Regions from separate parts of the Streptomyces sp. NPDC002884 genome, predicted to be linked through region 3. Evidence: riboswitches for the same ligand, from Rfam matches in the RefSeq annotation. Region 3 holds a riboswitch; each other region holds the start of a gene.
What was found. Region 3 has a riboswitch for cyclic di-AMP ahead of ABT070_RS04860 (C40 family peptidase). Riboswitches for the same ligand answer to the same signal wherever they lie in the genome.
Positions count from the first base shown of each region.

Region 1: another riboswitch for cyclic di-AMP. It lies ahead of ABT070_RS18370 (M23 family metallopeptidase); the one in region 3 lies ahead of ABT070_RS04860 (C40 family peptidase).
Region 2: another riboswitch for cyclic di-AMP. It lies ahead of ABT070_RS33560 (M23 family metallopeptidase); the one in region 3 lies ahead of ABT070_RS04860 (C40 family peptidase).

Region 1 covers NZ_JBEOVB010000008.1:20,849-24,377, reverse strand. Annotated here, with positions in the region: gene ABT070_RS18380 (dihydrofolate reductase family protein) at 1-449, shown strand, start outside; tRNA gene ABT070_RS18375 (tRNA-Met) at 521-594, shown strand; cyclic di-AMP (ydaO/yuaA leader) riboswitch at 910-1,076, shown strand; gene ABT070_RS18370 (M23 family metallopeptidase) at 1,086-2,108, shown strand; gene ABT070_RS18365 (aldo/keto reductase) at 2,266-3,210, shown strand; gene ABT070_RS18360 (PrsW family intramembrane metalloprotease) at 3,227-3,529, opposite strand, start outside.
Region 2 covers NZ_JBEOVB010000024.1:127,468-130,996, reverse strand. Annotated here, with positions in the region: gene ABT070_RS33565 (GntR family transcriptional regulator) at 58-753, opposite strand; gene ABT070_RS33560 (M23 family metallopeptidase) at 942-1,697, opposite strand; cyclic di-AMP (ydaO/yuaA leader) riboswitch at 1,713-1,880, opposite strand; gene ABT070_RS33555 (M16 family metallopeptidase) at 2,083-3,471, opposite strand; gene ABT070_RS33550 (M16 family metallopeptidase) at 3,468-3,529, opposite strand, start outside.
Region 3 covers NZ_JBEOVB010000002.1:96,528-100,056, reverse strand. Annotated here, with positions in the region: gene ABT070_RS04870 (ATP-dependent Clp protease proteolytic subunit) at 1-625, shown strand, start outside; gene ABT070_RS04865 (hypothetical protein) at 633-938, shown strand; cyclic di-AMP (ydaO/yuaA leader) riboswitch at 1,322-1,492, shown strand; gene ABT070_RS04860 (C40 family peptidase) at 1,496-1,969, shown strand; gene ABT070_RS04855 (ATP-binding protein) at 2,028-2,510, opposite strand; gene ABT070_RS04850 (helix-turn-helix domain-containing protein) at 2,724-3,529, shown strand, end outside.

The DNA of each region.
Region 1 (3,529 bases), on a different contig from region 3:
CCGTCGCGGCCGACCGGCACTGGCTGGCCCTCGCCTGCGAACTCGCGGCCGACTGTCCGCCGTCGGAGACCGCCTTCAGCGTCGGCGCGGTGATCGTGGCCGCCGACGGCACGGAGCTGGCCCGCGGCCACTCCCGCGAGGCCGGCGACCCGGTCGTGCACGCCGAGGAGGCCGCCCTCGCGAAGCTCGACCCCGCCGACCCCCGGCTGTCCGCGGCCACCGTCTACAGCAGCCTCGAACCGTGCGCCCGCCGCTCCTCCCGCCCGGCCCCCTGCGCCCGCCTCATCCTCGACGCCGGGGTGCGCAGGGTGGTCACGGCCTGGCGGGAGCCGGACACCTTCGTCACGGAGGCGGACGGGACCGGTCTGCTGACGGCCCAGGGCGTCGACGTCCTCGTGCTCCCGGATTACGAGGAGCGGGCGAAGGAGCCGAACCGCCACCTCCTCTGAGGCCGCCGGGGCCCCGTGGATCAACCGATGTGCTTTCCGCCCCGCTGATGGCGTACAGTTGCATTCATCGCCGCGGGGTGGAGCAGCTCGGTAGCTCGCTGGGCTCATAACCCAGAGGTCGCAGGTTCAAATCCTGTCCCCGCTACTGATGAACCGAAGGCCGGAATCCGAAAGGGTTCCGGCCTTCGGCGTTTATGTCGACCTCCCTCCCTCACTCCTGGTGACCGGATGACCGCCCTGCGCATAACGACTGAGTCACCATCAAAACTCCTGTGACTGATGAAGCGTTTCCGGGGCATGTCGAAGCGCGGTCAACTCGCCCGTTTTTCACCGCTGCTGGCCCAAAAGTCCAGGCCAGAAATGTTGTTGATCAAGAGGAACAGCTTGGAAACCCACCCCCGGGTCTATTAACGTTCGATAACGCAGCGCGGTCGTCCCAGCCGGCACCAGAGTCGGCTCCGTGCGGCACGTGCCGAATCCCGCAAGGGAACCGGGGAACCACCACCTTGGGGTGAATCACGCGGAAGCCGTCGTGAACTCGCAGAGTCCACGACCGGTATACGCGCGTAGGAGACCTTCCCGCTCCGAACCCGTCAGCTAACCCGGTAGGCGACGGAAGGAAAGGAGTGCGCCCGCGTGGCGTCCAACCCGCCTGCCCCCGAGGCCCCTTACGCGCCCAGCCAGCGGTCCACCGAGACCTTCGGCTACGGCGACTACCGCACCGACGAGGGCCCTTGGGAGGAGTGGAACCCCACCGCGGAGTCCACTCGCCCGGTACGCGGCAAGCACCGCGTCGCCAAGCAGCGCGGCGGCGGATTCGCCCGCAGCTCCACCGTCCTCGGCGTCGGCGTCATAGCCGCCGTCAGCGCGGGCGGCATGGCCAGCGCCAACACCGGCAAGGCGCCGGTCTCCATCTCGATGCCGGACCTGCCCAACGTGGGTTCGCTCATCTCCGACGACGAGCCCGCCCCGGAAGCCGCCCCGGCCCTCGCCAGCTTCGGTTCCGAAGCCGCCGTGGACACCGAGGAGAGCACCGCCGACGCCGGCGAGGCGCTCCGCAGCCGGATCATGGCGCAGGCCGAGTCGCAGCAGTCGCAGGTCGAGGTCAAGGCGCTCGCCGCGGCGGCCAAGGCCGAGTCCGACGCCGCCGCCAAGGCCGAGAAGGAGGCGGAGGCCAAGGCCGCCGCCGCCAAGAAGAAGGCCGCCGAGGAAGCCGCCGCGAAGGCCGAGGCCGCGCGCCTGGCCGAGCTGGCCAAGCAGTACACGCTGCCGACCTCCTCGTACACCATCACCTCGACCTTCGGCCAGGCCGGTTCCCTCTGGTCCTCCGGCTACCACACGGGTCTGGACTTCGCCGCGCCGACGGGCACGCTCATCAAGGCCGTCCACAGCGGCACCATCACCGAGGCCGGCTGGGCCGGTTCCTACGGCTACCGCACCATCCTGACCCTGGACGACGGCACCGAGCTGTGGTTCTGCCACCAGTCGTCGATCAGCGTCAGTGTCGGCCAGAAGGTCGCCACCGGTGATGTGATCGGCCGCGTGGGCGCGACCGGCAACGTCACCGGAGCCCACCTCCACCTCGAGGTCCATCCGAACGGCAGCGCCGACGGCATCGACCCCGCGGCCTGGCTGCGCGGCAAGGGCCTCAACCCCTGAGCGGTTCCTCTCCCGCGGACACCCTGATCCACCCCGGCAGCCCCGACGCCCTCCGCGTCGGGGCTGCCGCCGTTCCGTGCCGTCCACAGGCGCCGTTCACATGTTCTTCGTGTCACGCCCGGAATGGGCGGGCCGTCGGCGTCCGTTGAGACGAAGCATGACTTCTCTTCGCAAGCTCGGCTCCTCCGACCTCGAGGTCTTCCCGCTCTCCCTCGGCGGCAACGTCTTCGGCTGGACCGCCGACGAGACGGCCTCCTTCGCCGTGCTCGACGCCTACGCGGCCGCGGGCGGCAACTTCGTCGACACCGCCGACTCCTACACGGCGTGGATCGAGGGCAACAGCGGCGGTGAGTCCGAGACCGTCATCGGCAGGTGGGTGAAGGCCCGGGGCAACCGCGACGACCTCGTGATCGCCACCAAGGTGAGCCAGCACCCCGAGTTCCCCGGTCTGACCGCCGACAACATCAAGGCCGCCGCCGACGCCTCGCTCCGCCGTCTGGGCACCGACCGCATCGACCTCTACTACACGCACTTCGACAAGCCCGAGGTGCCCGTCGAGGAGATCATCGGCGCGCTCGACGAGCTGGTGCGGGCGGGCAAGGTGCGGCACATCGCCGCCTCCAACATCTCGCCCGAGCGGCTCCGGGAGTCCCTGGAGTTCTCCGACCGCGAGGGCCTGGCCCGGTACGTCGCCCTCCAGCCCCACTACAACCTGGTCTCCCGCGACACCTACGAGGGCGGCCTCCAGGACCTCGCCGCCCGCTTCGGACTCGCGGCCGTCCCGTACTTCGCGCTCGCCGCCGGCTTCCTCACCGGCAAGTACCGGCCCGGTACGACCGTGCAGAGCGCCCGTGCGGCCGGCGCGGCCAAGCATCTCGACACGGAGCGGGGCCGCAACGTCCTCACCGCCCTGGACGAGATCGCCCAGGCCCACGGCGCCGAGATCCCCACGGTCGCCCTGGCGTGGCTCGCGGCGCAGCCGACTGTGGCCGCGCCGATCGCCTCCGCGCGGACGGTCGAGCAGCTGCCGGCGCTGCTGGAGGTGGCGCGGCTGGAGCTGACGGCGGAGGAGATCACCCGGCTGACCCGGGCCTCGGCCTGACCTGCCGCGGCCTCGCCTACTGGTGCGGGTGGGGGGCGGGGTACGGCCCTGCCGGATACCCGCTCCCGGGGCCGCTCCCGGGGCCGTTCGCGGGGCCGTTCGCGGGGCCGTGTGCTGCCGGGTACCCGTAGCCGAACCCGTATCCGTACGACGGCCCCGGCGGAGTTCCGTGGACCGGCGGGGCTCCGTACACCGGCGCCGCCGGTTGCCCGAATCCGGCGGTGCGGCCCTGGCCGTGGGCCGGACCCCGGCCGTACCCGTACCCCCCGTACACCGGCCAGGGCAGCACGGCCACCCGTACCGGCGGGGCCGTCGCCCG
Region 2 (3,529 bases), on a different contig from region 3:
ACGGGCAGCAGAAATAATCCCCCGCGAATTAGCCCCTCTTTGTATACGGCCCCCGTGTTAATGCCGCAGACCCGTCATGTTTACGGGAGGTTGCGAAGTTCTCACACGGTCGGCGCGTTCGGGGTTGCCGGGAAAGCGCAGCCGGTGCGCGGTCGTCGCGCGCTCGGTGTGCAGCGCCGTGATCGCCCGCGCGCGCTCGCCGTCGCCGCGCGCCACCGCGTCCACGATCGCGCCGTGCTCCGCCCAGGACTCCACGGGGTTGGCCGGCGCCTCCACCGCGTACATCCAGGCGATCTTGTGGCGGAGCTGCGTGAGCATCGACGTCAGGGCATGGCTTCCGGACGACTGCGCGAGGGTCTCGTGGAACCAGCCGCCCAGGGAGCGCAGATCCTCGCTGTTGCCCCGTCTGGCCCGCTCCTGGCCCAGCCGGACGAGTCCGCGCAGCACCTTCAGATGGGCCTCGGTGCGGCGCTGGGCGGCCCGGGAGGCGCCGAGCGGCTCCAGGAGCATGCGCATCTCCAGCAGGTCCGCCGCCTCCTGCTCGGTCGGCTCCGCGACGCACGCGCCCGCGTGCCGCCGCGTGACGACGAAGCCCTCGGCCTCCAGCGTGCGCAGCGCCTCGCGGACCGGGACGCGGGAAACGCCGTAGCGGCGGGCGAGGAGTTCCTCGGTGAGGCGGCTGCCGCGCTCGTAGACACCCGCGACGATGTCGTCCCGAATGGCCGTGCACACCGAGTGCGCCGGAATACGCATGACGGACCTCCGCCTTAATCCCCGTGAAACGTCGACGATTGACGTGTGTTCCGTGACTCTATTGCAATGAGCGGGAATTTCCGATGGCGGGCCGGAATCCAGGGATATTTTTTGGACAGCAGGACCTCGAAAACGGCGAAAGCCCCGGCCGCAAGGGCCGGGGCAGGACGATCTGTCGCCGTGGGTCGTCAGACGTTCACGCCGTGGTTGCGGAGGTAGGCGACCGGGTCGATGTCCGAGCCGTACTCCGCGGTGGTGCGGGCCTCGAAGTGCAGATGCGGGCCGGTGACGTTGCCGGTGGCGCCGGACAGGCCGATCCGCTCGCCCGGGGTGACCGTCTGGCCCACCGACACCGCGAGGGACGACAGGTGACCGTACTGGGTGTACGTCCCGTCGTGCATCTTGATCACGATCTGGTTGCCGTAGGACCCGCCCCAGCCGGCCTCGACCACGGTGCCGGAGCCGACCGCGTGCACGGAGGTGCCGCTGGCGGCGTGGAAGTCGATGCCGGTGTGGCTGCCGGAGGACCACAGCGAGCTGCTGGCCTGGTAGCCGGTGGAGACGTAGGAACCGGTGATCGGCAGCACGAACGTGTTGAGGAGCTTGCGCTCGGCCTCACGGGCGGCACGCACGCGTGCCTCGCGCTCCTCCACGGCCTTCTTGGCGGCGGCCTGACGGGCGGCCTCCTCGAAGGCGGCCTGCTTCTGCCGGGCGACCTGGTCGTCGACCTGCTCCGCGACGGACTCGGCGGCGGACTCGCCGGCGGTGACGACGGGGATCAGCCCGGTCTGCTCAGGGGTGGGCTCGGCGGCGAAGGCCGGAGTGGAGGCGACGGTGGCCATGACACCGGTGGTGGTGAGCGCCGCGATGCCCGCCGCGCGAACGCTGCTGCGCTGCATCCGGCCGGGCTTGCGGTGCTTACCGGGGGCGCAGGTGAACGCCATGAAGTCGGGGGTGTCCTTTCCTTCCTTCTCGCCTACCGGGTTAGCTGACGGGTTCGGAGCAGGAAGGTCTCCTACGGACCCCCTCGCGTTCAGGCGCGGGCGTCCGATTCACCCCAGGGACTTCACTAGTGGGTCCCCGGCTCCCCTGGCTCGCGCCGTACGGGGACTCGGCGATGACTGTCCGGTGCCGCGGCTGCGGCGCACTGCGTGACGAACAGCCCGGATGACGCTAAGCGGCGCGGGTTTCAATCCTCAAACGGATCCCGGTTTTTGTAGCGCATCCCACAGGGCAGACGGGCAACCTCCGCATCAATTCGGACATACGGAGGCCCTGGTGACGCTTTCGTCGACCAGGGCCCCCGCACGCGTGCGCCGTTGCCGGGACCTACTCCGCGGACACGACCTTCACCTCGCCGATGCCGAGGGCCTCGACCGGCTCCTTGATCTGGGCCGCGTCACCCACGAGGACGGTCACCAGCCGGTCCACCGGGAAGGCGTTCACGGCCGCCGCAGTGGCCTCCACCGTGCCGGTCGCCGCGAGCTGCTGGTACAGCGTGGCCTGGAAGTCGTCGGGCAGGTGCTGCTCGACCTGGTCGGCCAGCGTGCCGGCGACGGCCGCGGCGGTCTCGAACTTGAGCGGCGCCACACCGACCAGGTTCTGCACGGCGATGTCGCGCTCGGCGTCGGTCAGCCCCTCCGCGGCGAGAGTGCGCAGCACCTTCCACAGGTCGTCCAGAGCGGGACCGGTGTTCGGGGTGTCGATGGAACCGCTGATGGCGAGCATCGCGGCGCCCGAGCCGTCCGGAGCGGACCGCAGGACCTGCCCGAACGCGCGGACACCGTAGGTGTAGCCCTTCTCCTCGCGCAGGACACGGTCCAGCCGGGAGGTGAGCGTGCCACCGAGGCAGTACGTGCCGAGCACCTGCGCGGGCCACACACGGTCGTGCCGGTCGGCGCCGATCCGGCCGATCAGCAACTGGGTCTGGACGGCGCCGGGACGGTCCACGATGACGACCCTGCCGGTGTCGTCGGCGGTCACCGGCGGCACGGGCCGCGGCTGGGCCGAGGAGCCCGTCCAGGCGCCCAGGGTGTCGCCGAGGAGCGCCTCCAGGTCGACGCCGGTGAGGTCGCCGACGACCACGGCGGTGGCCGTGGCGGGACGGACGTGCTTCTCGTAGAAGGCGCGTACGGCGGCGGAGTCGATCTTCTCGACCGTCTCCGCGGTGCCCTGGCGCGGGCGCGACATCCGCGCGGTGGCCGGGAACAGCTCCTTGGAGAGCTCCTTGGCGGCGCGCCGGGACGGGTTGGCCAGCTCGTGCGGGATCTCGTCCAGGCGGTTGCGGACGAGGCGCTCGACCTCGCTGTCGGCGAACGCGGGGGCCCTGAGGGCGTCGGCGAGCAGACCGAGGCCCTTGGGCAGGCGTGAGGCCGGTACTTCGAGGCTCAGCCGGACGCCGGGGTGATCGGCGTGCGCGTCCAGGGTGGCGCCGGAGCGCTCCAGTTCGGCCGCGAACTCCTCGGCGGAGTGCTTGTCGGTGCCCTCGGAGAAGGCGCGCGCCATGATCGTGGCGACGCCGTCGAGGTCGGCCGGTTCGGCGTCCAGGGGTGCGTCGAGGAGGATCTCGACGGCGACGACCTGCTGGCCGGGACGGTGGCAGTGCAGCACGGTCAGGCCGTTGGCCAGCGCGGTGCGCTCGGGCGCCGGGAACGCCCACGGCTTGGCCTCGCCCGCCCGGGGCTGGGGGTGGAAGTCCATCGTGGCGAGCTCGGTCACCGGGCCGCCTCCTCGTTCTCGTCCTGGTCGGCGGGGGCTTCGGCGGCGGTCGGCTCGT
Region 3 (3,529 bases):
GTCCGCCCGCCATGTACTGCCCGAGTTCACCGAGCGCACGAGCTTCGGGCACCGGACCGTCGACCCGTACTCGAAGCTGCTGGAGGAGCGGATCGTCTTCCTGGGGACGCCGATCGACGACATCTCGGCGAACGACGTGACGGCCATGTTCATGTACCTCGAGCACAAGGACCCGGACCGGGACATCGCGCTGTACATCAACTCCCCCGGCGGCTCCTTCAGCGCGATGACGGCCCTCTACGACACCATCCGCTTCGTCACCTGCGACGTCGGGACGACCTGCCTGGGCCGGGCGGATTCGACCGCCGCGGTGCTGCTCGCCGCGGGCACGCCGGGCAAGCGGTACGCACTGCCGGGCGCGCGGATGACGATCCGCCAGCCGTCCCCGCCCGAGCCCTTCGAGGGACGGGCCAGCGACCTGGCCGTACGGGCCGAGGAGCTGGCACGCACCCGCGCGGGCCTGGAGGAGATGCTCGTACGGCACACCGGACGGACGCCGGAGCAGGTGGCCGCGGACATCGAGCGGGACAGGTTCCTCACCGCCCAGGAGGCCGTGGAGTACGGCCTGGTGGACGGGATCGTCCCCGGCCGCAGGGCCTCGGCCGGCGCGTCCGGCGGGAGGTGAGCCGCCGATGGTGCCCGAGCTGCCGCCGCTGCCCGCACTGACCCGCGCGGAGGCCGAGCTGATCGACGGTTACCTCGACGTGGTCGACATGCTCGGCCGGATCAACCCGGCCCACCACGGCGACACCTACCGCGGACTGCGCGCCGCCCAGGCGCTGGTGACCAAGGCGGCCGCGCTGCGCGACGCGCTGACGCTGATGCACCAGCGGGGCGAGAGCGAGCTGCACGCGCCGACGCTCGCGCGGGCGCTGCGCGTCCTGGACGGAGAGCGCCGCACCGCGCGTGTCACGCTGCCCCCGCTCTCCGACAGTTGACCCGAGTGGCCCACCTCCGGTCCGGACCGCTCACGCCCGGGACGTGACGACCGGACCGGAGTCGAAACGGCCCAGAAGAGGTACCCCCGTTCAGCGGAGCGTCTACTGCTCCCCCGGACCCTCCGAGGTTGCGCAAAAGGGCGCTCTTCGGGCGGAACAGCGGACTCCACCGCTGGTGGGAGGCCTTGAGGCGCCTTGACACCTGATCCCCCATCAGGGTGTCCACCCGAACGGGTGAGTGGTGAGTAACCCCACAAATCCCCGGTTCCGTTGGGATTTTCGGACATCGGTGAGCCAAGATCCCTGACTGACGACAAGCCCCCGCCACAAGCGGCGGGGCGGTCCGGGCGGACGCCGAGTCCTGCCGCCGCACGGATGACCGGTCGACAGGAGTGCATCGGCAGGAGTGGAGGACCCAAGCACGACGGGTCGCCGGAACGGTCACGCCATGACCGGGCCGAGCAGCCCTTGGGGTGAAGCCGCAGCAGCGGCCGGGCAACTTCGCCAGCCCGAATCCGACAGGTCATCCTTCACAGGCGGCTGACGAAGGGTTGCGCATGACTGCGCTCAATCGTGTCCCGTCGCTCATGGCCCGGGCCGGTACGGCCTCGGCTTTCGCCATCGCCGCCGTGGGCGGCTCCGTCGTGGTCCCGGGGCTCGCCCCCGACGCCGCGGCCGCCACACCGGCGACGAAGGCGCTCCAGATCGCGGCCTCGAAGAAGGGTGCCCCGTACAAGTACGGCGCCACCGGACCGAAGAGGTTCGACTGCTCGGGGCTCACGCTGTACTCGTTCAAGAAGGCGGGCAAGAGCCTGCCCCGCACGGCGGCCCAGCAGTACAACAAGACGAAGCACATCTCGTCGTCCAGCCGCAAGGCGGGCGACCTCGTGTTCTTCCACTCGGGCTCGAACGTGTACCACGTCGGGATCTACGCGGGTAAGGGCAAGATCTGGCACTCGCCGAAGACCGGCGACGTGGTGAAGCTCCAGAAGATCTGGACCAAGAGCGTCTGGTACGGGCGGGTCCGCTAGGGCCTGCCAGGGTCACGGGCTGGTTTTCCCGGGGCGGTGGGGGCGTCCTGACGCGCCTTCAACGCCCCGGGAGCTCACCCTCCGCCGGGGCCGTCAGAGCTCCGGCCACCGGCTCCGTCGCCGGGACGGCCCACGGGAGCTCGACGGTGACCGTCTTGCCGCCCTCCCGGGTGGGCCGCACTCTCAGCCTGCCGCCGCACTCCGCGGTGAGCCAGCGAATGATCACCATGCCTCGGCCGTTGTCCTGCTGGACGGCGGCCGGCAGTCGTTTGGGGAAGCGCGGGTGGCTGTCGGTGACCCCGACGCGCAGGTGTTCGTCACGGTCGAGGACCAGGTCCACCGTGAAGGTGGGTGACTGCCCGAAGGTGTGCTGTACGGCGTTGGTGGCGAGTTCCGAGACGATGAGCCGGATGGCGTCGGCCGCCTCCGTGTCCGCCGGAAGACCCCATTCCCCCAGGACGTCGGCCACGAAGCCGCGGGCCGTGGACACCGAGGCGGGATCGCTCGGCAGAGTGACGGATGCTTCCAGGTGATCTGCCATGGCGACGTCGTCCCTTTCCCACGGGACCGGGAGCCCGACACGGTGCGGATGGTTCGAGTACGGTCCCGGACTGGTGCTTCTTCGCCAGACTGCCATTACCGCGCCGGTCACGGGTGGGATCCACCAAGATATGCATATATCTGTCGCCCAATGCGGTGAACTCTGCGACGGCAGAGCGTATTTGGTCGGCCCGATAGGAGTAAGGAGGGACCCATGCAGCACGGTCCCGCGGTGCGTCGCCGAAAGCTGGGCGCCGAACTGCGCAATCTGCGCGCCCAGGCGGGGCTCACCAGTGGTGAGGCGGCCCGGCTCGTGGGCTGGCACCAGTCCAAGGTGAGCCGCATCGAGACCGGTATCAGTGGATCGAAACCGGCCGATGTGCGGTTACTCCTCGACGCCTACGGTGTCGAGGATCCGCAACTGCGGGAGCTGATGCTGGCGTTGGCGAGCGACGGCGGAAGTGGCGGCCGGGACCACTGGTGGCACGCCTACCGCGGGGTGCTGCCGCCCACCTACCGGGACTTCATCAGCCTGGAGTCGCAGGCGAGCGCGATGCGCACCCTGGAGACGACGGTGGTGCCGGGACTGCTGCAGACGCCCGAGTACGCACGCGCGGTGACCAGGGCGGCCGTGGAGGGGGGCGACGAGGACCAGCTCGACACCCTGGTGGAGGTACGGCTGGCCCGCCAGGACGTGCTGCGCGCGCAACCGCCGCTGGAACTGTGCGCGGTACTGGACGAGGCGGTGCTGCGGCGGGAGGTGGGCGGGCCCGAGGTGATGGCGCGACAGCTGGGCCGGCTCGTGGAAGCCGCCCGATTGCCCCAAGTCCGGCTCCAGGTACTGCCGTTCGCCGCCGGAGCGCATATCGGGGTAACCGGCCCTTTCGTTATCTTCTCATTTTCGCGCACTTCTGATCTGGACGTGGTTGTTCTCGACCACTTGACGAGTAGCCTCTATCTCGAACGGAAAGAAGACCTCCAGGCCTACACCGAGGCCTTCAACGCCCTTCGGGCGCATGC